One region of the Streptomyces sp. NPDC058751 genome, then DNA from elsewhere that is predicted to be linked to it. Evidence: riboswitches for the same ligand, from Rfam matches in the RefSeq annotation. Region 1 holds a riboswitch; each other region holds the start of a gene.
What was found. A riboswitch is a leader RNA that binds a small molecule or an ion and turns the genes downstream of it on or off. The one in region 1 is predicted to bind S-adenosylmethionine.
Positions count from the first base shown of each region.

Region 1 (7,478 bases):
GTCCGCCTGCGGACCCTTCTGGCCCTGCGAGATCTCGAACTCCACTCGCTGACCCTCTTCAAGGGTGCGGTAGCCGTCCATCTGAATCGCGCTGTAGTGCACGAAGACGTCCGCACCACCGTCGACCGCGATGAAGCCGTACCCCTTCTCCGCGTTGAACCACTTGACGGTGCCCTGAGCCATGCCTAACTCCCCTATTACTGGCCCTTGCACAGATCCACACTTCGCGGATCCGGGTCAGACCTCACCCCCCAACGGTTGGGGGTGTGCGCCGGAACGCGTCGACCGCGGCTGAATGTATCTGTCCAACTGCCCTCTGCAACAGGTCAATCGGACGAGAATTCCGGGCATGGCTGATCAATGATATGCGGAGAATGCGCAAGGATTCGGGGCAAGTCGGACCCCATAAATGCCATAAAATGCCCAAAAAGGTGAGCCACTTTGGCTACTTCTTGTCGGCCGACGAACGCCCACTCATATGCGTCCGGCATGAAACCAACATCCAAATGGAGGCGACTTCCCCAACTCTAGCGCGCTCAACCCAACAGAATTGCCCCCTCCGTTTGTCTCACGGAGGAGGCAATTCTGTGAACGCGATGTGTTCTACATTACCCAGGGTAACGATCAGCCTCCGGCGACCGCCGGAATGATCGAGACGCCCGCGCCGTCCGGGGTCGCCGTCTCCAGGCCCTGCTCGAAGCGCACGTCGTCGTCGTTGACGTAGACGTTCACGAAGCGGCGCAGCTTGCCCTGGTCGTCCAGGACGCGCGCGGCGATGCCCGTGTGGTTCTTCTCCAGGTCGGCGATGACCTCGGCGAGGGTCGTGCCCTCGGCCTTCACCTCGGCGGCGCCACCGGTGTAGGTGCGCAGGATGGTGGGGATGCGGACGTTGACGCTCATGATGCGAGGCCAGCCTCTCGGAAGGAGTCGAGGTTCGGACGGATGGTCGCGGTCAGCCCGGTGTCGGAGGCCACCGCGTCCAGGGTCTTGAGGCCGTCGCCGGTGTTCAGCACGACCGTGGTGAGGGCCGGGTCGAGGAGTCCGTTCTCGATCAGCTTGCGGGTGACGCCGACGGTCACACCGCCCGCCGTCTCCGCGAAGATGCCCTCGGTGCGCGCGAGCAGCTTGATCGCGTCGACGATCTGCTCGTCGTCCACGTCCTCCACCGCGCCGCCGGTGCGCCGCGCGATGTCCAGCACGTACGGTCCGTCCGCCGGGTTGCCGATGGCGAGCGACTTGGCGATGGTGTCCGGCTTCTGCGGCCGTACGACGTCGTGGCCGGCCTTGTAGGCGACGGACACCGGGGAGCAGCCCTCGGCCTGGGCGCCGAAGATCTTGTACGGCCTGTCCTCGACGAGTCCGAGCTTGATCAGCTCCTGGAGCCCCTTGTCGATCTTCGTGAGCTGGGAGCCGGAGGCGATCGGCACGACGAGCTGGTCGGGGAGCTTCCAGCCGAGCTGCTCGCAGATCTCGTACGCCAGCGTCTTGGAGCCCTCGGCGTAGTACGGCCGCAGGTTGACGTTGACGAAGCCCCAGCCCTCGCCGGCCGGGTCGCCGATCAGCTCGGAGCAGAAACGGTTCACGTCGTCGTAGTTGCCCTCGATGCCGACGAGCTCGCCGCCGTAGACCGCGGCCATGACGACCTTGCCCTGCTCCAGGTCGTGCGGGATGAACACGCAGGAGCGGAAGCCGGCGCGGGCGGCCGCGGCGCCCACCGCTCCGGCGAGGTTGCCGGTGGAGGAGCAGGAGAGGGTGGTGAACCCGAAGGCGCGGGCCGCTTCGAGGGCCTGGGCGACGACACGGTCCTTGAAGGAGTGCGTCGGGTTGCCGGAGTCGTCCTTGACGAAGAGCTTCCCGGCCTCGACGCCCAGCTCGCGGGCCAGGTTGTCGGCCTGGACGAGCTTGGTCCAGCCGGGGTTGATGTTCGGCTTGTCCGCCACGTCCGCGGGGACGGGCAGCAGCGGCGCGTAGCGCCAGATGTTCGCGGGTCCCGCTTCGATGCGCTTGCGGAGCTCCTCGGCGTCGTAGGCCGAGAAGTCGTAGGCGATCTCCAGCGGGCCGAAACACTCCTCGCAGGCGAAGACCGGGCCGAGCGGGACGCGGTGTCCGCACTCCCGGCAGGAAAGCGCCGCGGCGGGACCGAGGTCTACCGCGTCGGCGGAGTTCGTGGTGCTTGCAACTGTCTGCGCAGCCATGGAGGCGAGGCCCTTTCTCCTCATCTTCCTCACGACGCACTTCGCCGTGAGACGGATTTGGCACCTTCCCTAGCCGGGAGCCTCGCGACGCGATCGACATCGATCGGTACGAGACCGGCTGGAGGGTTGCCGGGGCTTCATCGGGCCGTATCCCTCTGCCCCTCTGGATGAGCGGTATTTGATTGTTGGACTGTTGAACGCGATACGCGCCGACGATCCAGGACATGCGATGGTCATGCGCGTTGTTCAAGACTGTAACCGAAGGCCAGGACAGTTGAGATAGTCGTCCGAACCGCGAGACGAGCCAATCGTTCTGCCGCTGGCCGCAGCGGGGCACGCCGATGACGGCGTGTGATCAATCAGTGAGGAGCCGCAGACGGTGCTGAGAGAAGTCGAAAGCTGGCTGAGCACACGCTCCTGGTCCGTGACCGACCGACCGCTCCACAAGCTCATGGCGGCCAAACGCGTCGCCGGGTCGACGGTCAGCGTCGTGCTGCCCGCGCTCAACGAGGAGGAGACGGTCGGCGAGATCGTCGCGATCATCCGCCACGACCTGATGCAGCAGGTGCCCCTCGTCGACGAGATCGTCGTCGTCGACTCCGGCTCGACGGACCGCACCGCCGCGGTCGCCGCCGCCGCGGGCGCGCGGGTCGTGCACCGCGACGACATCCTCCCGCGCATCCCCGCCGTGCCCGGCAAGGGCGAGGTGCTGTGGCGGTCACTGCTCGTGACCAGCGGTGACATCGTCTGTTTCGTCGACGCGGACCTCAAGGAGTTCTCGTCCGACTTCGTCGCCGGGATCGTGGGCCCGCTGCTCACCGAGCCGGGCGTCGACCTGGTCAAGGCCATGTACGACCGCCCGCTGGCCGGCGGGGGCGGGCAGGGCGGCCGGGTCACCGAGCTGATGGCCCGCCCGCTGCTGAACATGCACTGGCCGCAGCTCGCCGGCTTCGTCCAGCCGCTCGGCGGCGAGTACGCGGCCCGCCGCTCACTGCTCGAACAGCTCCCCTTCCCCGTCGGCTACGGCGTGGAACTGGGCATGCTCGTCGACGCCCTGCACCTGGTGGGCCTGGACGCGCTCGCCCAGGTCGACGTCGGGGTGCGCAAGCACCGCCACCAGGACGGCCAGGCGCTCGGCCGCATGGCCGCCGCGATCTACCGCACCGCGCAGCTCCGGCTGGCGCGCGGTCATCTGATCCGCCCCTCCCTCACCCAGTTCGAGCGCGACCGCGACGGTTTCCGGCCGCGCACCTATTCCGTGGACACGGAGGAAAGGCCGCCGATGAGCGAGATCTCCGAGTACCAGGCGCGCGAAGCCGCGTAGTCAGGCCCTGAACGGCCGGGCATCGCATACGGCCGAAGGGCGCGTTTGAGCGTTTCGAGACGGGGCTAGGTTTCGAGGCATGGCTTCAACGCACGGTGCCCACAGGATTCTGGTCGCCTCCAACCGCGGCCCGGTCACCTACCAGGTACGGGAGGACGGCTCGCTGGACGCCGGACGCGGCGGCGGCGGCCTCGTCTCGGGACTCTCGGCGATCGGGCCGGACGCGGGCGCCCTCTGGGTCTGCTCCGCGCTCGGCGACGGCGACCGGGAGGCCGTCCGGCGGGGGGTCCACGAGGACGGCGTACGGATGCTGGCCGTCGACGCGGACACGCACGCCGACGCGTACAACGGCGTCGCCAACTCCGTGCTGTGGTTCGTCCACCACCTGCTCTACCAGACCCCGCTGGAGCCGGTCTTCGACACGGAGTTCCGGCGCCAGTGGGAGTCGTACCGGGTCTACAACCGCGCCTTCGCCGAGGCGCTGGCGGAAGAGGCCGCCGAGGGCGCGGCCGTGCTGGTGCAGGACTACCACCTGTGTCTGGTGCCCGGGATGCTCCGCGAGCTACGTCCCGACCTGCGCATCGGGCACTTCTCGCACACCCCGTGGGCGCCGGAGGACTACTTCCGGATCCTCCCCGACGACATCCGCTCGGAGCTGATGGCGGGCATGCTCGGCGCGGACCGGGTGGCCTTCCTGACCTGGCGGTGGGCGACGGCGTTCATGCGCTGCGCGGAGGCGACCGACCCCGGCGACTACCGCGCCACCTGGCCCTCGGGCGTCCCCCGGACGGTCGAGCACCTGGACGGTGCCGGGGTTCCCGTGCGCGAGACCCGCGTCGGGGTGCACGGCCTCGGCGCGGACGCCGAGTTCCTGCGCGAGCGCTCGCACCGCGCGGACGTCGGGGAACGGATGGCCGCGCTGCGCGAGGAGATCGGCGCGGACCGCAGGACGATCGTGCGCGTCGACCGGACCGAGCTGTCCAAGAACATCGTGCGGGGCCTGCTGGCGTACCGGCGGCTCCTCGACGACCACCCCGAGTGGCGCGAGCGGGTCGTCCACGTGGCGTTCGCCTATCCCTCGCGGCAGGACCTCGCGGTGTACCGGGACTACACGGCCGAGGTGCAACGGCTCGCCGACGAGATCAACTCCCGCTACGGGACGCCCGGCTGGACCCCGGTGGTGCTGCACGTGAAGGACGACTTCGCGCGCTCGCTCGCCGCCTACCGGCTGGCCGACGTCGCCCTCGTCAACCCCATCAGGGACGGCATGAACCTCGTCGCCAAGGAGATCCCGGTCGTCTCCGACGAGGGCTGCGCGCTGGTCCTGTCGCGGGAGGCGGGGGCGTACGAGGAACTGGGCGAGGACGCGATCTCCGTGAACCCGTACGACATCACCGGCACGGCGCGGGCGCTGCACGAGGCCCTCGTCATGCAGCCCGGCGAACGCGCCGAACGCACCAAACGGCTCGCCGCCGCGGCCACCGCCCTCCCGCCGGCCCAGTGGTTCCTGGACCAGCTGCGCAAACTGGAGGCCTGAGCGGAAGCGGGGGGCGCGGGTGCGGTGCCGGGCCGGTGGGTGGGTCGGGGCCGTGCCGGTACATCCGCCCGTCGCCGTTGGACGGAGATGTGACCGTCGGTGGCGACGGGCATGTGATGTACCGGCACGGCCCCTCCCGCCGGATCCCGGGTGCGGGTGTGCGGTGGTTTGGGCGCAGTCCCTCGCAGGCGCGATTTTCAGCCCCGGCCGGGGAACGCTTCAGCCCCTCCGGGGAACGTTCCAGCCCCTCCGGCGTTTGAGGAGCGGGGTCCGGGGCGGAGCCCCCGGTACGGGAGTCGCCGGGTGCACGATCCAGCCCCTCCGGCGTTTGAGGAGTGGGGTCCGGGGCGGAGCCCCGGGGACGGGAAGGGTAGGGGCGGAGGGGGCGAAAAAGGCTTGCCGCCCCCGCCCCGCCCGGCCAACGAGCAGTGGGGTCAGGCGAGTTCGGCCGCGAGGGCGGAGAGGAGGCGCACGACCCCGGCGGGCCCGTCGACCACCAGGTCGGCGCGCTCGGCGAGTTCGGCGACCTCGGAGCTGCCGCTGCACACCAGCAGCCCGGGAACCCCGTCGGAGCGAAGCTTGTCGACGGCGGCGAACGCGGGCAGGTCCCCCAGGTCGTCACCCGCGTAGAGAACGGCCTCGGCCCCGACCTCACGCACGTACTCCAGGAGGGCGACACCCTTGTCCATACCGGGCGGGCGCAGCTCCAGGACCATACGGCCCGGCTCGACGATCAGACCGTGCCGGGCGGCCAGTTCGCCCAGCGGCCCCCGCAGCGCCTCGAACGCGGCCTGGGGATCGGCGGCGCGGCGCGTGTGCACGGCGACGGCCCGGCCCTTCTCCTCGATCCAGGTGCCCTGCCAGGCACCGATCGTGTCGAGGAACCCCGGCAGCTCGGCGCGGACGGCGGCCACGCCGGGGTGCGGGGCGGGGGCGGTGACGGTGCCGCTGACCGCGTCCCAGCGCTCGGCGCCGTAGTGGCCGAGGACGACCAGGTGCTCAAGACCGGCCACGCCCGCGAAGCCGCCGTGGCGCACGGCCACACCGGCCGGGCGGCCGGTGACGACGGCGACCGAGGCGACCTTGGGGGCGAGGGCGGAGAGCGCGGGGACCGCGTCGGGGTGCGCGCGGGCCTTGTCGGGGTCGGGGACGATGGGGGCGAGGGTTCCGTCGAAGTCGAGTGCGACGACCGTCCGGGCGGGGCGCGTGAGGATCGCTTCCAGAGCGTCGCGCCCGGCGGGGGTCACCGGGTCCGGCAAGGAGTCCTTGGATTCGGAGTGGCTGCCCATGGGGCGACCCTATCCGGGAGCCGACTCCCGCACCCCTGACTCATATGACTTATACCGATGGCTCATACCGATGACTCATACCGAGCAGGCCTCCTTCCTCCGGAACACCTCGATCCCGCAGCCCGGCCTCGCGGACCGGTCCCGCCGCTCGGCCTCGGCAGCCGCCGGGTCGCCGGGCTTCAGCGTTCGTCCCGGCGGGCCTCGCGGACGCGGCGCAGTCTGTTCACCGTGACGGGGTCGTGGGCGAGGGCGCGCGGGTCGTTCAGGAGGGCGTTCAGGAGCTGGTAGTAGCGGACCGGCGCCAGGCCCAGTTGTTCGCGTATGGCGCGCTCCTTCGCGCCGGGGCCGGGGAAGCCGCGGCGCTCCAGGGCGAGGATGCTCCGTTCGCGCGCGGGCAGCTCTTCCATGGACAGCACGGTAGCCCCCGGCACCGACAGGCGCCGGGTCCCGGGCCGCCCGAGGACCGGCAGGGCCCCGCACGCCCCGAGCACGTCCCGGAATGCGGATTCGAGGTCTCCAACATGTGAGTGGACTAGACCTTTCCAGGGGTAAAGCGCGACACTGTCCCCCGTGAGACACGTCATCGCCCTCGATGTGGGCGGCACCGGGATGAAGGCCGCCCTCGTCGGGGTGGACACCGAGCCCTCCCCGGACCGCCCCGACGCGCCACGGCCGGAGGCCCCCGGGCACCCCGCGCTGCTGCACCAGGCCCGCAGGGCGACCGGTCGCGAGCGCGGCCCCGACGCCGTCGTCGAGGACATCCTCGACTTCGCCGCCGAACTGCGCGCCCACGGCGAGGAGCACTTCGGCGAGAGCGCGCTGGCCGCCGGCGTCGCCGTCCCCGGCATCGTCGACGCGCGGAACGGCGTCGCGGTCTACGCCGCCAACCTCGGCTGGCGCGACGTCCCGCTGCGCCGGCTGCTCGGCGAGCGGCTCGGCGGCGTGCCCGTCGCGCTCGGGCACGACGTGCGCACCGGCGGACTCGCGGAGGGCCGGATCGGCGCCGGACGGGGAGCGGACCGTTTCCTGTTCGTCCCGCTGGGCACCGGCATCGCCGGCGCCATCGGCATCGACGGCGGCGTCGAGGAGGGCGCGCACGGCTTCGCGGGCGAGATCGGCCACATCGTCGTACG
Region 1 covers NZ_JBHYPZ010000018.1:32,784-40,261, forward strand. The annotation lists gene ACFW6B_RS18295 (cold-shock protein) at 1-183, opposite strand, end outside; gene ACFW6B_RS18300 (MoaD/ThiS family protein) at 625-900, opposite strand; gene thrC (threonine synthase) at 897-2,195, opposite strand; SAM riboswitch class I at 2,213-2,369, opposite strand; gene ACFW6B_RS18310 (glucosyl-3-phosphoglycerate synthase) at 2,575-3,519, shown strand; gene ACFW6B_RS18315 (trehalose-6-phosphate synthase) at 3,599-5,056, shown strand; gene otsB (trehalose-phosphatase) at 5,491-6,345, opposite strand; gene ACFW6B_RS18325 (DUF3263 domain-containing protein) at 6,525-6,752, opposite strand; gene ACFW6B_RS18330 (ROK family protein) at 6,916-7,478, shown strand, end outside.

Region 2 (7,478 bases), on a different contig from region 1:
ATTCAGCTGGGCCGTCGTGAAGTCGTCGGTCCCCTCGCCGGTGACGATGTTGCCGGTCAGCAGGCTCAGGCCGTTCTCCGCCGCCCAGCGGGCCGAGCGCAGGCTCCCGCCGCCGTACCAGACGCGGCGCGCCAGACCGGGACTGTGCGGTTGCAGACGGGGACGCTGGACGTTGCCCGGCGAGTGGATGACCGTGTCCGGGCCGCCCAGGTGGTCGCCGCGCAGATTGCCGAGGACGCGGGCGATCCTGCCGTACGACAGGTCGAAGCCGCGCCAGTCACCGTCGTGCACCAGGTCGCCGAGCAGCTCGGCGTGCGGCATCCCGGTGCTGAAGCCGACCTGGAGCCGGCCCCGGGACAGGACGTCGGCCAGCGACAGGTCCTCGGCGAGGCGGAAGGGACTCTCGTAGCCGATCGGTATGACGGCGGTGCCGAGTTCGATCCGCTCGGTGCGCTGACCGGCCGCGGCGAGGAACACGGCCGCCGAGGCGACGCCGTGTTCGAGGTGCCGCTGCCTGATCCAGGCCCCGTCGAAGCCCGCCCGCTCGCCGTACTCGAACAGCCGGAGCGTCTCCTCCAGGCCGGTGTACGGGTCGTCGTCGGCGAAGTTGCCCGGGGTGAGGAACGCCAGGGAGGTGATGGCGGGAGTGCTCATGAGGCACCGGCCCTTCGGCTCGTGACGGTTCCGGCGGGGGAGGGGACCCGCCCGCCGGGGATGGCCGCCAGCAGCTCGCGGGTGTACGCGTGGCGGGGGCGGGTGAAGAGATCCTCCGGAGGGCCCGTCTCCACGACGCGGCCGGCCCGCATGACCGCGACCTGGTGCGCGATCTGGCGCACGACGGCCAGGTCGTGGGAGATGAAGAGGTACGCCACCCCCGTGCCGGCCTGCAACTCGACCAGCAGTTCCAGTACTTGGGCCTGCACCGACACATCGAGCGCGGACACGGGCTCGTCGCACACCACCAGGTCGGGGGAGAGGGCGAGCGCGCGGGCGATCGCCACCCGCTGACGCTGCCCGCCGGACAGTTCCGCGGGCCGGCGCTCCAGAAAGGCCGTCGGAAGAGCCACCCGGTCGAGCAGTTCGCGGGCCCGCGCGAGCCGGGAGGCACGGTCGCCGACCCTGAAGGCGCGCAGCGGCTCGGTGATCACCTCACCGACGGAGAAGCGCGGATCGAGGGACGCGTACGGGTTCTGGTAGACGAGCTGGGCACGGCGGCGCAGCTGCCTGGCGCGGGCGCCCGTGGCGGCGCTGACGTCGGCGCCGTCGAGCAGGACCTGCCCGGAGGTCGCGTCGGCGAGCCGGAGCACCAGCCGGGCGGTGGTGGACTTGCCCGAGCCCGACTCGCCGACCAGGGCGAGGGTCTGTCCGCGCCGGAGGGCGAAGCTGACGTCGTCGACCGCGCGCAGCGTCCGGGGCCCGTCGGCCGTGCGGGGCAGCCGGAACTCCTTGACGAGGCCGCGTGCCTCCAGCAGGGGAGCCGCCCTCGCCGTGGCCGCCGGTACGGAAGGGCGGCGGCGTAGGGCGCTCATGCTCGGGGCGCTCGCCAGCAGGTGCCGCGTGTACGCGTCCTGGGGACCGGCGAGGACGTCACGGGTGCGGCCCGCCTCCACCACTCGCCCCTGTGCCATCACCACCAGCCGCTGCGCCCGGTCGGCGGCGACCCCGAGGTCGTGGGTCACCAGCAGGACCGCCGTGCCCGACTCCTCGGCGAGGCGCTGGAGGTGATCGAGGATGACCCGCTGCACGGTGACGTCGAGCGCGCTGGTCGGCTCGTCGGCGATGATCAGCTCGGGGCGCGCGGCGATCGCGACGGCTATCAGGACGCGTTGCCGCATACCGCCGGAGAGTTCGTGCGGGTACTGCCGGGCCCGGACGGCGGCGTCGGGCAGTCCGGCCCGGTCCAGGACGGCGATCGCCTCGGCGGCGGCCGAGCGGCGGGTCGCCAGACCGTGGATGCGCAGCACCTCGGCGACCTGTTCACCGATCCGTTTGACGGGGTTGAGCGACACGGTCGGGTCCTGGGGCACCAGTCCGATCCGCGCCCCGCGCACGGTGCGCAGTTCCGGCTCCGACAGCGTGGCCAGGTCGTGCCGGCCGAAGCGGACCGTGCCCGCGTCGATGCTCCCGGTGTCCGGCAGGAGACGGGTGATCGCGTGCGCCGTCGTGCTCTTGCCCGAGCCGGACTCCCCGACCACCGCCGTCACCTGCCCCGGCCACACGTCGAGGTCCACGCCCCGGACGGCCGGCACGGTGCCGCCGCGGGTGCGGTACGACACGGACAGGCCGCGGATCTCCAGCAGTGGTGTGGTCACGTCCTCGCCCCTTTCACCGTTCTCGCTCCTTTCACCGTTCTCGCTCTCGTCGGTCACCGCTGCCGGGACCATTCGCCGTCCAGGGCCCGCGCGACGCGGTTGGTGGCCAGGACGGTCGCGGCGATCGCCAGTCCGGGCAGCGCGGTCAGCCACCAGGCGTTGGCCAGGTAGTTGCGGCCCTCGGAGATCAACGTGCCCCACTCCGGGGCGGGCGGGGGAGCGCCGTAGCCGAGGAAGCTCAGCGCCGACACGGCCAGGACGGAGGCGCCGAAGTCGAGCGTGGCCAGGACGATCACCGGGCCCGCCGCGTTGGGCAGCACGTGCCGGCCCAGCACCGTGTACCAGCGTGACCCGCAGGAGCGCGACGCCTCGACGAACACCGCCTGGCGCACCCGGAGCACCTCGGCGCGAGCGACCCGGGCGAAGGAGGCGACGCTCGCGATGCCGACCGCGACGGCCACCTTCACCGTCCCGTACCCCAGCGCGGTCACCAGGGCCAGTGACAGGAACAGCGCGGGGATGGACAGCAGGACGTCGACGAAGCGCATCAGCACGTCGTCGACCCAGCGGCCGACGAACCCGGCGAGCACGCCGATCAGACCGCCCACCACGAAGGCCACCAGCACCGCGATCAGCGTCGCTTTCAGGGACAGCTGGGCGCCGTGCACCACCCGGGAGAACACGTCGCGCCCCAGTTCGTCCGTGCCGAACCAGTGCGCGCCGCTCGGAGGGCGGAAGTTCTGCTCGGGCACTCCCTTCAGCGGGTCCCGCGAGGTGAACAGCCGCGGCCGGAACGAGGCCAGCACCACCAGCACGATGACGGCGGCCGACAGCAGCAGACCGGGACGGCGCACCAGGAACCGCAGCACCCGCCGTACGCCGGCACGGCGCCCCGGTCCGGGATCCGGCACCGTGCCGACCGGCCGGGCCTGGCCGGGCGCGGACTCGGACGTGTCATGGACGAGGCCCTGGCTCATGCGGCACCCGCCCTTCCGCCCGGGGCCACCACGATCCGCGGGTCGAGCAGCGGATAGACCAGGTCGACGACCAGGTTCGTCGTCACGAAGATCAGCGCACCGAACGCCACCACCCCCTGCACCACCGGGATGTCCTGGGCCGTGACGGCCGCCGCGGTGACGCGGCCCAGGCCGTCACGGGAGAACACCGTCTCCACGACGACCGAACCTGCGATCAGCTGCCCCATCAGGAGGCCGACGACCGTCAGCGCCGGGAGGGAGGCGTTGCGCAGCGCGTGCCGCAGATGGACCCGCCACCGGCCCGCGCCCTTGGCGCGGGCGGTCTCCACGTACGCCTGGTCGAGCGCGGTGAGCAGACTCTTGGCCAGCACCTGCGCGATCTGGGCGCCGGTCGGGACCGCCAGCGTCAGCGCCGGCAGCACCAGCCCCCGCACCCCGTCGTTGCCGAACGCGGGAAGCCAGCGCAGCCGGAAGGAGAACGCCTCGACGAGCAGCAGCCCCACCCAGAACGTCGGGACGGACACCCCCAGCGGCGGCAGCGACAGAAGGAGCTGCCGCAGCCAGCGCCGTGTGGTGTACGTCGCCGCCACCGCCAGTCCGCCACCGAGGAGCACCGCGAACAGCAGTGCCGCACTCGTCAGTTGGAGGGTCTGGGGCAGCGCGTCGGCCAGCGTCGAGGCGACCGGCCGGCCGGTGGCGACCGAGTCGCCGAAGTCCCCGCGCACCGCCCGGCCCAGGTAGTCGGCGTACTGCGCGAGCACCGGCTCGTCGAAGCCGTACTCGTGCCGCAGGGCGGCGATCCGCCGGGGATCGACCTGTCCCGACTCCATACCCGCGCCGGCCATCGCCGTGACCGGATCGCCCGGCAGGAAGTACAGCACCAGGAACGACACGGTGTACGCCGCCCACAGCACCCCGGCCGCCTGCGCGAGCCGTTTGACCACGTAGCCGCGCACGGTCAGCCGATCCAGGTGTCGTGCAACTGGATCCGGCTGGAGGCGTCGAAGGCGAGGCCGTGCACCTTCGTGGACACGCCCAGCTGGGTCTGCAGCTCCACCACCGGCGCGTTGTACGCCTCGCGCACGATCGACCGCTGTGCCCGGGCCACCAGCCGGCCGCGCTCGGCCGGGTCGGCGGTCGCCGCCTGTGCCGCCAGGGTCGTGTCCAGGCCGCTCGGCGGCACACGGTAGAAGTTGGCGAGCTTCGTGGAGAAGGAGCTGCGCAGGATGTCGGGGTCGGCGCGGGTGATGTTCCCCCAGATCGCGTCGTACGCGCCCGACTGCTGTATCGGCGTGAGCTGGGGGAGCTGGAGCTGCTTGAGGACCACCTGGACGCCGACCGCCTTGAGTTGCTGCTGTACCAGCTCCAACGCGGGCTGGTTCGTGGCTGCGTTGGGAACCCAGTCGACGGTCAGGCGCAGCTTCCTGCCGTCCTTGGAGCGGATGCCGTCGGCGCCCGTCCTCCAACCGGCTTCTTCCAGGAGGGACTTCGCCTTGGCCGCGTCGAAGGCCAGCTCCGGGGCGAGACTGGTGTAGTCGGGAGTGGTGTGCGAGAGGACGCTGGTCGCCGCCCGGGTGCCGGTGGGGAAGACGGTACCGGCGATCTGCTCGCGGTCGACGGCGGCCAGGATCGCCCGCCGGACCCTCGCGTCCTTCAGGACCGGCCGCGTGTTGTTGAACCCAAGACCGAAGACGATTCCGGGGTTGGCCCGCCTCAGGAAGGCGGCCTGACCGCCCTTGAGCGCCGCCTCGTCGGCCCGGCCCACGCTGCCGATCGCGTCCACCTGGCCGGACCGGAGGCTGCCGGCGCGCACACCCGCCTCCGGCACGACCTTGAACACCAGCCGGTCCAGGTACGCCTCGCCCTTCTTGTCCCACCGGGAGGAACCCCAGGCGTAGCCGGGGCGTTTGTCCAGGGTGACCGACTGGTTCTGCACGTACCGCTTCAGCACGAAGGGTCCGGACCCGACCACCCCGTCACTGCACTTCCGCTGCGGGGACCTCTTCACGCTCGCGGACGACTCGATCCCGAGCGAGTGAGTCGAAGTGGCCTGCAGGAACTGGGCGTTGGGCTGCCGGAAGGTGACCTTGACGGTGAGCGGGCCGACCACCTCGGTGCTCTTGACGCCGCTGAGGTAGCCCTGGGCCAGCGTTCCCAGGACACCGAGTTCCGGAACGGCGTCGAAGTTGTCCTTGACCACCTGGGCGGTCAGCGGGGACCCGTCGCTGAAGGTGACCCCCGACCGCAGGTGGAAGGTGAAGGCCGTCGTGTCGGCGTTGACGTCCCAGCGCTCGGCCAGCCACGGCACGATCTTTCCGGTCCTGGGGTCCTGGTCCGTCAGGGAGTCCACGACCTGGCGCACCGAGTAGATCGTGTCGTTGCTGCCGACCTGCTGGGGATCCACGCATCCGGCGTCCGAGCCCACCGCGAAGGTCAGGGTGCCGCCGGAGCGCGGCTTGCCGCCTCCGGCGCCGGGGCCGTCGGTGCCGGAGGCGCACGCGGCCAGCAGCACGCCGGTGGTGACGAGGGCGGTGACCGCCGTCCATCGGGGTGATCGGAAATCCGGAAGTGCTCTCACGGAGGGTTCTCCTCTTGGGGTCGCCGGGCACGGGGCACCGCGCGGGCACGACCGCGCACCGGTGTGCGCGCCCGCACCGGGCGCGGTGCCGGTGCGGGAGCGCTGTGCGGGAGTGCCGTGCGGGAGTGCCGTGCGGACAGGGCCGGGCGGAAGACGGATCGGAAGGACCGGGAAGAAGCGGCAACCGGGCGGGACGCACGCCGCGACGGGTGACCACGGGCGTCGACGGCGGCGGGCCGCACGTACGCAGGTGGTCGACGGGAGGCCCGTCAGCGCCCGGTGGTGGGAAGGGGCGTCAGGCCCGACAGAGGCAGCTGGTCGAGCGCTTCAGATCGATGTGGCGTCGGCGCGCCAGCCGGGAGAACACCACGGCGACGGCGAAGGAGGCGTCGGGGCCACCGGCGTGCCGCATGACGGTCCTCCCTGTTTCCGGCCCCGGTCACGGGGCCACGCGCTTGCGGGGACCGTCACCGGTCCCGCCGGGCTTTCACCTGGAGCACCCCACCGCGCGGGAGGGTTGCCGGTCAGCGAGCCAGGGCTTGACGCTGACACTCAATGCCGTTTCGTGATCGTACGGAGCGCTTCTCGCGTACGTCAATGGCGGGTCCCGACTCCGCCGCGGGGGCCGGGCCGGCCACCGGGACAGCCGGTGGACGCCCGCCCCGTAGGGGAACACGGGTCAGGAACCGCCGCGTTCGCGCGGGATCTTCTGGCCCGCCTCGATCGCCACCGGCAGCCGGTTCTCCGCCGGGGGCAGGGGGCAGGTGGCCAGGTCCGTGTAGGCGCAGGGCAGGTTGGCGGCGCGGTTGAAGTCGAGGACGACCGTGCCGTCGGCGGCGGGCGCCTCGACGGACAGGGTCCGGTTGGCGGCGTAGGTGGTGACTCCGGAGGTCGCGTCGGTGAACAGGACCGTGAGCCCGCCCGGGACGTGTCCGGGGAACGCGGTCAGCGCCAGGGGGCGTCCGCCGAGCTCGAACTCGATCCGGCCGGGAGCGTCGTACACGTGCTCCAGGCCCTCGACCGCGGCTCCCACGGTGGTGGGCCGCGGCTCGTCGAAGGGGACGTAACGGCCCGTCACGGCCCAGCGCGGGTCGGGGGCGTAGGCGGGCGTCCCGGTGAAGGCCGTGCGCAGCGGCGCGTCCGGGTGCCGGGGGCGCACGATGTCGTGGCCGCCCCGCTTGGCGACCTCGATGACGGCGTCCTTCCAGACGGCTTCGGCACCACCGCGTTCGGGCAGTACGCCGAAGCGGTGCTCACCGCGCACCGGTGTTCCGCCGACGACCAGTTCCTCGTCGTCGTCGAGGGTGACGACGACCCCGGCGGGGCCGGTGTGCCAGGCGCCGGGCGCGTCGGGGAAGCGCCGCGGCCGCTCGTCGAGCCAGTGCAGGCCGGTGATCGCCAGGAAACCGTGCGGGCCAGCGAGCCGGGCTTCCTGTTCGCGGTACCAGTCCAGCCATGTCTCGGTGAAGGCACGGAGGTCCGCGGGGGTCGCCTCGGTGGTCATGGGCTCTCCTTCGGTGTACGCGTGAGGTTCGTCCTCACGCCGGGGTGCGGGGATGCGGGAACGCGGGGGCGGTGGTGGGGGACCACTGGGACGGGGACACGGAAGTG
Region 2 covers NZ_JBHYPZ010000002.1:209,579-217,056, forward strand. The annotation lists gene ACFW6B_RS03105 (LLM class flavin-dependent oxidoreductase) at 1-654, opposite strand, end outside; gene ACFW6B_RS03110 (dipeptide ABC transporter ATP-binding protein) at 651-2,384, opposite strand; gene ACFW6B_RS03115 (ABC transporter permease) at 2,366-3,289, opposite strand; gene ACFW6B_RS03120 (ABC transporter permease) at 3,286-4,245, opposite strand; gene ACFW6B_RS03125 (ABC transporter substrate-binding protein) at 4,248-5,867, opposite strand; SAM riboswitch class IV at 6,314-6,427, opposite strand; gene ACFW6B_RS03130 (DUF1684 domain-containing protein) at 6,547-7,371, opposite strand.
Region 2: linked by a shared signal. The riboswitch ahead of ACFW6B_RS03125 (ABC transporter substrate-binding protein) and the one ahead of thrC (threonine synthase) in region 1 are both predicted to bind S-adenosylmethionine.

Region 3 (7,478 bases), on a different contig from region 1:
GCCGGCGCCGTCGAGGGCGACGGCGAGATGCAGAGGAGAGGGTGACGAGGACACGGGAGGCGCCTTCCTGGTCGATCGTACGAGGAGTCCCGCCCCGCCCCGGGGGACTTCCCATTGCACGGCGAAGTCCCCCTGGGCGGGAGGTGGTTCAGGAGTTGTCGAGCGGCAGGCCGGGCGGGTCGACCCGGGAGGTCCCCACCGCTTCGTCGGAGAGGTTCCAGGCGGCCGGCCACTCGGCGTACTGGCCGCTCTCGATCAGGTGGTTGACGGCGGCGGCGACCGGCTTCGCGAGACCGCTGTCCTTCTTGGCGGTGGCCGCGATCAGCCCCTGGAGCGTCGCGCCCGCACCGGAGAACCGGCCCGCGTTGCGGGTCGGGTGGGGGGACTTGGCGTTCTGGGTGACGGGGTAGGCGACGGCGGGGTTGGGGCTGAAAGCGGCGTCGACCTTGCCGCTGTCGACACCGACGAACAGGTTCTCCCAGGTCGAGTTCCTCACCACGGGCTTCGGCCCGAGGACCGCCGCGACCAGTCTGCCGAGGTCGGGTTCGCTGCCGGTGAGTGCCTTCTGGTCCTCACCGACGAAGTTCAGTGGCGCCGATCCGGAGGGCAGGGCGCCGACCGTCACCTCCCCGGGCCGCACGGTCAACCGGACGCCTCGCAGGACCTGTTGGGCGCCGTACCACTTGTGGACGTCGTGCACCTCGACCGCCGCGGGCCGTGGGCCGTTCGTCTCGCCGCTCATGTCGCCGTCTCCCTCCGGAACCGGGCCCGCGTCTCGCGCAGACCGTTCCGCGCCTTCTGCAGCGGGGTCGGCGGCAGCGTGCGCAGGGCGCCGCGCGAGTGGTCTCGCGAACTGGTACCGCTTCGGCAGGCCCAGGGCGGAAGCCGCCTCGTGCTGGCCCTGGTCGACGGAGAGGATGCCGCCCAGCAGTGCCAGCACCGCGCTGCAGAGGGCGACTTCGAGGGTGATGAACAGGCCGTCGACGATGACCGGCCGCAGGAACCAGTACCGGAAGCGGTCCCCCTGGTAGAAGGGTTGGTCACCAGGCCGTGGGCGATCTGGGCGACCAGCACGAGCACGACGGCCGGGACGAGGCGGCGGCCGGGACGCCGGAGCGGAAGGACCCGCTGGGCCGCCGGGGACTCGGGCGCGGCGGGGAGGCCGGTACGGGGGACCGCCTCGGCGGGTGCCGCCGGCCCGAAGGACACGGCGCTGCCGGGAGGTTGACTCATGGAGGGCTCCAGCGGATTCGGACACCCCGGACCGCGAAGGCGTCGGCACCGCACCGAGCGGGACGGCTCGGCGCACGGCGGTGCGCGGGCACACGGGGAACGGGGGCTGGACGGGGAAGGACGCGTCGCGGCGGCGACGGCCGTCGAGGACTCGGAGAGCCGTCAGCCCCGGATCACCGGGAAGTCGATGCCGGCCCGAGTTCGTCGAGGACTCGAGAAGACCGTCAGCATCGGCTGACGGGAGGTCACATGCCCGTACAGAGAGCGCTGTTGACGCGCAGCAGGTCCACGGAGCGGTCGGCGCACAGCACGTCGCGGCCGAGGCGGCGCCATGCGGCGGTCCCCTCGACTGTGCGCATCGCCGTCACCATTTCTTCTCCGGTCCGAAGGAATCCCGCTCGTGCCGCACGTTAGGCCCGCCCCGAAAAGAATGTCAATGACGGTGACCACCAGGTGAGATCGCGCCGTACGCCTTCTTGACGGCACCTCAGAGCGGGCCGAAACTGGCCTGGACGGTCACGATTGTCAGCGCCCACGGTGCGGGTAGAACCCCCTCCAGTGGTCATCGGCCCCGGCCCGCTGGCAGGCAACCCTTCCGCTGCGACGGGGTGCCCCGGGTGACGACCGGGTCCCGCCGGTGCGGCGGGGCAAGCGCGGTCTCGCGTCTCGCGAGCCCTGAGTGGGGACTGGTGGGAATTTTGCCCAGGAGCGGTTTGACGAGGCGCCTGCACATCGATCTGCTGCGTGTCTCCAGCGCTTACTGATCCCTGACCGGTCCGTCGATCCGGACCGGTGCGACCAGTGCAAGTGCAGTCAATCCGCATCCGGCCGCCGGTGCCCACAAAGCGGCGGTGGCTTCCGCCTTCCCCCAGGGAGAGTCATGCCCGAGACAGCTTCGCGCACGTCCAGCACCGTCAACTCGCGTCCCTGTGATCCCGTTCCGCTCCCCTCCGCCCTTCGTCTCCAGCCGGCACCGTCCGCTCTCCCCCACCGTGTCGACAGCCGCATCGGCGTCGGTCTCGCCGGCGGCTTCTACCCCGCCCCCCACCGCTACGAGCTGTATCTGTCGCGGAACTGTCCGCACTCGCTGCGCATCGCCGTCACCCTCGGGCTCCTCGGTCTGCGGGACTCGGTCGCCACCACGCTCCTCGCGGACCCGGCGCGGACACCCGACGCCTTCGCCGCGCTGCGCCGTGCCTACGAGGCCACCGAGCACCACTTCGACGGACCGCTCACGGCACCCGCCCTGTGCGACCGCTGGAGCGGACGCATCGTCAGCAATCACGCGCCCGCCATCCTCCGCGACCTCTCCGGGCTGCTCTCCGGGCACAGCACAACCGGCCCCTCCCCCCTCCGTCCCCCGTCCCTCGCCGCCGGCATCGACGCCCTCCGCGATCTGCTGGACCGCGATGTCACCCCGTCCACCTCGCCCTCGGAGCTCGCGGCGGCCCTGGACCTGCTGGACCGCCGGCTCGCCACGCGGCCCTACGTGCTGGGCGACTCGCTCACGGCGGCGGACGTGGACGTGTGGACGGCACTCACCGGGCTGGGCCGGTCCGACGGACTCCACTCGCGTCCCCGGCTCCAGGAGTACGTGGACCGTCTCCGCGACCACCCGGCCTTCCGGTACGGGCACGAGGTGGTGCTCCCGGCGGAGGGCGTCTGACGCTCCCGCCGGAACCGGCGTGCCGGGCAGGCGGGCGGTTCCTCCCGCGGACGGCGGGCGCCGGGCCGGAGCCACCGGCCCGGCCGCCGTACGGATCACTCGCGCGGAACCAGCAGGACGCTCAGGCCCTTCAGGCTCGACGCCCACTGCCGGCCCTGCTCCAGGGTCTCGCGTCCCGGGCCGAGGATCTGTTCCTGCAGGTACAGCGCCGACTCGCGGAGTTCCTCCCACGGTTCCTGCACCTCGAAGGCACGCCTCGACCGCTCCACGGAGCCGACCAGGGCACGACAGGCCTCCTCGACGTCGGCGACGTTCTGCCCGGCCGATCCGACGCCGTCGATCGACCACGTCATCCACAGGCGACCCATGGCATCACTCTGTCCCATCCCCGGAGACCACGCATGCCCACTGCACGGAGCGCCCGCCGGAATCACCCGCGGCCTCCGTCCTGAGGCGGCCGGGGCGTCCTGACACCCGCGGGGCGTCCCGAGAGCTCGGCCGGAAGCGTCCGCCCGGGTACGGCCGCGGACCGGCGCCCCCGGCCGCGCGCACCTGTCCCCTCCCCCGGAACACCGCTTGAACGCGCCACGGACCGGCGCGTGGGCGATCCTGGCGACAAGCCGTCCCATCAGGGCGTGCCCCGCACCGGGCCGCCCCGCTCGCCGTGTCCGTCTCCGGCCGGCCCGGCGAACCCGCCACCCCGCACGACCCGGTTCAGGCAGGCGACTCCATGGAACCCGCACCTCCCGTTTCCCGGTCGCTCCCCCCGGCACCGTCCTCGGCCTCACCACGACCGGCGTCCGGCGGATCCGCCGGTACACCTCGTCTCGGCTGGCTGGACGCCCTGCGCGGGATCGCCGCGCTTCTCGTGGCGGTCGAGCACTCGTCGTACTCCTTCATGGCGGAGTTCCGGGAGCGGCTGATGCCCGAGCTGAACGTCGGCCGGTACGGCGTCATGGTGTTCTTCCTGGTGAGCGGCTACGTCATCCCCGCCTCGCTGGAGCGCCGGGGCAGCATCAGGGCCTTCTGGACCGGGCGGGCCTTCCGCATCTACCCGCTGTGGGCGGCGGTGGTGGGTTCGGCCGTGGCGCTGAACCTGCTGGGCGTCGCGCATCTCGGCGCCCGCTTCGACGGGCGGGACCCCGTCACGGTGGCCGCCGCGCACGTCACCCTGCTCCAGGAACTGCTGGGAACGCCGAGCGTCGTCCTCGTCCTGTGGACGCTGTCGTACGAGCTGGCGTTCTACCTGCTGGTCGTCGCCCTGTTCACGGTCCGGCTGCACCGGCGTCCGGCGGCCGTCTCCGTGGTCCTCGGAGCGCTGGCCGCCGTGAGCGCGGTGGTGGCCTTCGTGCCGACGGCGTCCGCGCTGTCCTCGGCGGTCGGCACCGGCACGCTCGTCGCGCTCGCCTCGGTGGCCCTGGTGCTCGCCGTCCGCTGCGGGAGTTCGGCGACGTCCGCGCTGCGTGTGCCGGGAGCCCTGGCCGGAGGGCTGCTCGCGCTGGTCCTGGTCTCCTTCAACGGCACCGTTCCCCTCTGGGAAGGGCTGCTGATCCTCGCCGTGATGTTCCTCGGCACCGCGGTCCAGCGGGCGGAGAGCGGGGAGAGCAGCTGGCCGCGCGTGGCCCGCACCGCCGTCGTGGTGCTGATCTGCGCCGTGGGGAGCGCGTACGGGTACGGCGACACGGCTCACTTCGCGCGGCGCGGCTGGATCACGGCCTTCCTCCTGGCCGTGCTCACCTTCGGCGCGGCCCTCGCGCTGCGCCACCGGAGGTTCCCGCGCGCGCTGATCTGGCTGGGGACGGTCAGCTACTCGGTGTACCTGGTCCATCCAGTCCTGCTGGCGGTGAGCGACGGTGTGATCGGCCGGTGCCGGCACGACAGTCCCGTGCTCGAGGCGGCGTTCTTCGCGGTGCTGCTGCCGTTGTGCGCGCTGAGCCACCGCTTCGTCGAGGTGCCGGGTCTGGCCCGGGGGCGGGAGCGGATCCGGCGCATTCGTTCGACATGACCCCGTCACCGCGTGGTCCGTAGTAGACATGTCCCCCGGACAGGGCGCGGCGTACGGAGGGGCATGAACGGAACGAGGTGGGCCGCGCGGCGGCGCGGACGCTGGCCGGCGCCGTGGACCGTCGCCCCGGTCGCACTGGCCGCGGCCGGTGTCCTGGTCTGTCTGGTCGTGGCGTTCCGGCCCGGTCACCAGGACGACGGGGGACGCACCGCGGCCCCGGCGGTCACCGGCTCACCGGGGACCGCGGCTCCCGGCCAGGGGTCTTCGGCCGGACCGGCGTCCCCCGCGGGGACACGGTCGCCCGGCCCCTCGGTCTCCCCGACCGCGGCGGCCCGCCCCTCCACGGCTTCGGCACGGCCGTCGGCCCCGGGCACCTCCTGGACCACGGCCGCGACCGCGCCGCTGGCGGGACGGATCCGCCCGGGCGTCGGCTACCGGGGAGTGGCGACCACGTACGACGCCGGGACCGGCGACGGGGCCTGCTCCTACGGTCCGGACGACGACCCCATGACCGCGGCCATGAACCACACGGACTACGAGGCGTCCAAGGCGTGCGGGGCCTACGTGCTGGTGCGCGCGGCCGACGGCGCCACCGTGACGGTCCGGATCACCGACGTCTACGGTGAACGCCTGACGGCCGACGGCATCGCGCTGCGTCCCGGGACCGCGCAGACGACCCGGCTCCAGTTCGCGCGCCACTGACCCGTTCCGGCGTGCGCCCCGTCGCAGGACTCGTTCCGGTGCGCGCCACCGCACGAACCGTTCCGCAGCGCCCCGTCACACGCAGGAGCGCCCCGTCGTACGACGGGGCGCGGGCCCTCTTCCGAACCGCTACTCCGGGCCCCCGCAGCAGACCACGTCCGCGGCGTGCCGCCCGGGCGGGGCGGGAACGGCGGCGGAGCCACCGCTCGCGGCGGTGGCGGACGCGTGCTCGACGGGGACCGGCTTGCGGAGCAGCAGCAGGGCCGCGTCGTCGTGCAGCCGGCCGCCCACATGGGCCTGGAGCTCGGCGTCGAGCGCGGCGAGCGTGGTGGCCGGCTCGTCGGACACGTGCCGGGCCAGCCCCTCGGCGAGGGCGTAGAACCTCCGGCCGTGGTCGCGGGCCTCGGTGACCCCGTCGGTGTACAGCAGGAGCTGGTCGCCGTCTGCCAGGGGCAGCACCTGGAGGCTCGGGGTCTCACCCGTCAGGGCCCGCAGCCCGAGCGGCGGAGCGGGGTTGACGGGGTCGACCGACGCGACGCTCCCGGAGGCGCGGACGTGCAGCGGAGGCGCGTGCCCGCAGTTGACGACCTCCAGGCGGCCCGGTTCCGGGTACCCGGCGACGACGGCGGTCACGAAGTCGTCGTAGCCGAGGTTGCGCGCCAGACTCCGTTCGATCCGGGCGACGACGTCGAGGAGGTCGGGCTCGTCGTAGGCGGCCTCGCGGAAGACGCCGAGCACGAGCGCGGCCGTGCCCACGGCCGGCAGCCCCTTGCCCCGGACGTCTCCGATGATCATTCGGACGCCGTACGGCGTCGGCACCAGCGCGTAGAGGTCCCCGCCGATCCGGGCCTCCGCGGCGGCGGCGCTGTAGCGGACGGCCACCTGGAACGGTCCGACACTCGACGGTATGGGGGCGAGCAGCGCGTGCTGGGCGGCCTCCGCGACGGAGCGGACGGCCGCGAGGACCCTCTCCCGGCGCCAGCGCAGCACGCTGGCCAGCGCGCTCGCCAGGGTGACGGCCACCAGGGCGGACAGGACGGCCGTGAGCTGGCCGCCCGGCACACCGTCCCGGGTGCCGAGCACCACGCTCAGCGCCGCGGCCAGGGAACCGACGCACAGGACTCCGCAGGGCCGGCTGGTGGTGGCCGCCAGCGCGGGTCCGGCGGCCAGCAGCGGCAGCCAGATCACACCCGCTCCCCCGGCCAGGTCGACGAGCACGACGAGCGCGACGACCAGCAGGGGCAGCACCGGTGTGCCGAAGGCGAGGTGGGCCGCGCGCTTGCGGGCCGCCGCCCAGGAACCGGCGTCTCGGTTCCTGAACGTCCGTTTCGGCCAGTGCTCGCCACCGTGCTCTCGGGCCCGACTCATGCTCGTCCGCAGTCCTCACCTGAGTTCATTCCTGAATTGTCCGGTTGATTCAGGAAAGACGTTCGAGGCGGGCGCCACAAGCGCCGAGATTTCAGATAGTGAGCGAGAGGCTCCTGGTCACCCGGTTCGCGGTCGGGATCAGCCGTGTCAGGACCTCGTCGAGCCGGGACAGGCGCTCCGCGGGGAGCGAGACCCCGAGCGAGCCCAGCGTCTCCCCGCTGTAGACGGGTACGGCGACGCAGACCGTGCCGAGAGCGTACTCCTCCAGGTCCGTGACGGCCGGGGCCACCGGCGAGGACGCCAGGTGACGCAGCAGTTCGCGCCGGCTGGTGATGGTCCGCGGGGTGAGGTCGGGAAGGGCGTGCCGGGCGAGGTAGTCGTTGCGGGACTCCTCGTCCAGCTCCCGCAGCACGGACTTGCCCAGCGCGGTGGCGTGCCCGGCGTCCTCGAAACCGACCCACAGGTCGACCCGGGGCGCCCGGGGCCCGTCGACGATCTCGGCGA
Region 3 covers NZ_JBHYPZ010000027.1:111,502-118,979, reverse strand. The annotation lists gene ACFW6B_RS24700 (LLM class flavin-dependent oxidoreductase) at 1-54, opposite strand, end outside; gene ACFW6B_RS24695 (transporter substrate-binding domain-containing protein) at 149-742, opposite strand; partial or broken gene ACFW6B_RS24690 (amino acid ABC transporter permease) at 914-1,233, opposite strand; SAM riboswitch class IV at 1,748-1,893, shown strand; gene ACFW6B_RS24685 (putative leader peptide) at 1,851-1,997, shown strand; gene ACFW6B_RS24680 (glutathione S-transferase family protein) at 2,114-2,899, shown strand; gene ACFW6B_RS24675 (hypothetical protein) at 2,995-3,267, opposite strand; gene ACFW6B_RS24670 (acyltransferase family protein) at 3,630-4,904, shown strand; gene ACFW6B_RS24665 (hypothetical protein) at 4,968-5,606, shown strand; gene ACFW6B_RS24660 (PP2C family protein-serine/threonine phosphatase) at 5,736-6,974, opposite strand; gene ACFW6B_RS24655 (IclR family transcriptional regulator) at 7,066-7,478, opposite strand, start outside.
Region 3: linked by a shared signal. The riboswitch ahead of ACFW6B_RS24680 (glutathione S-transferase family protein) and the one ahead of thrC (threonine synthase) in region 1 are both predicted to bind S-adenosylmethionine.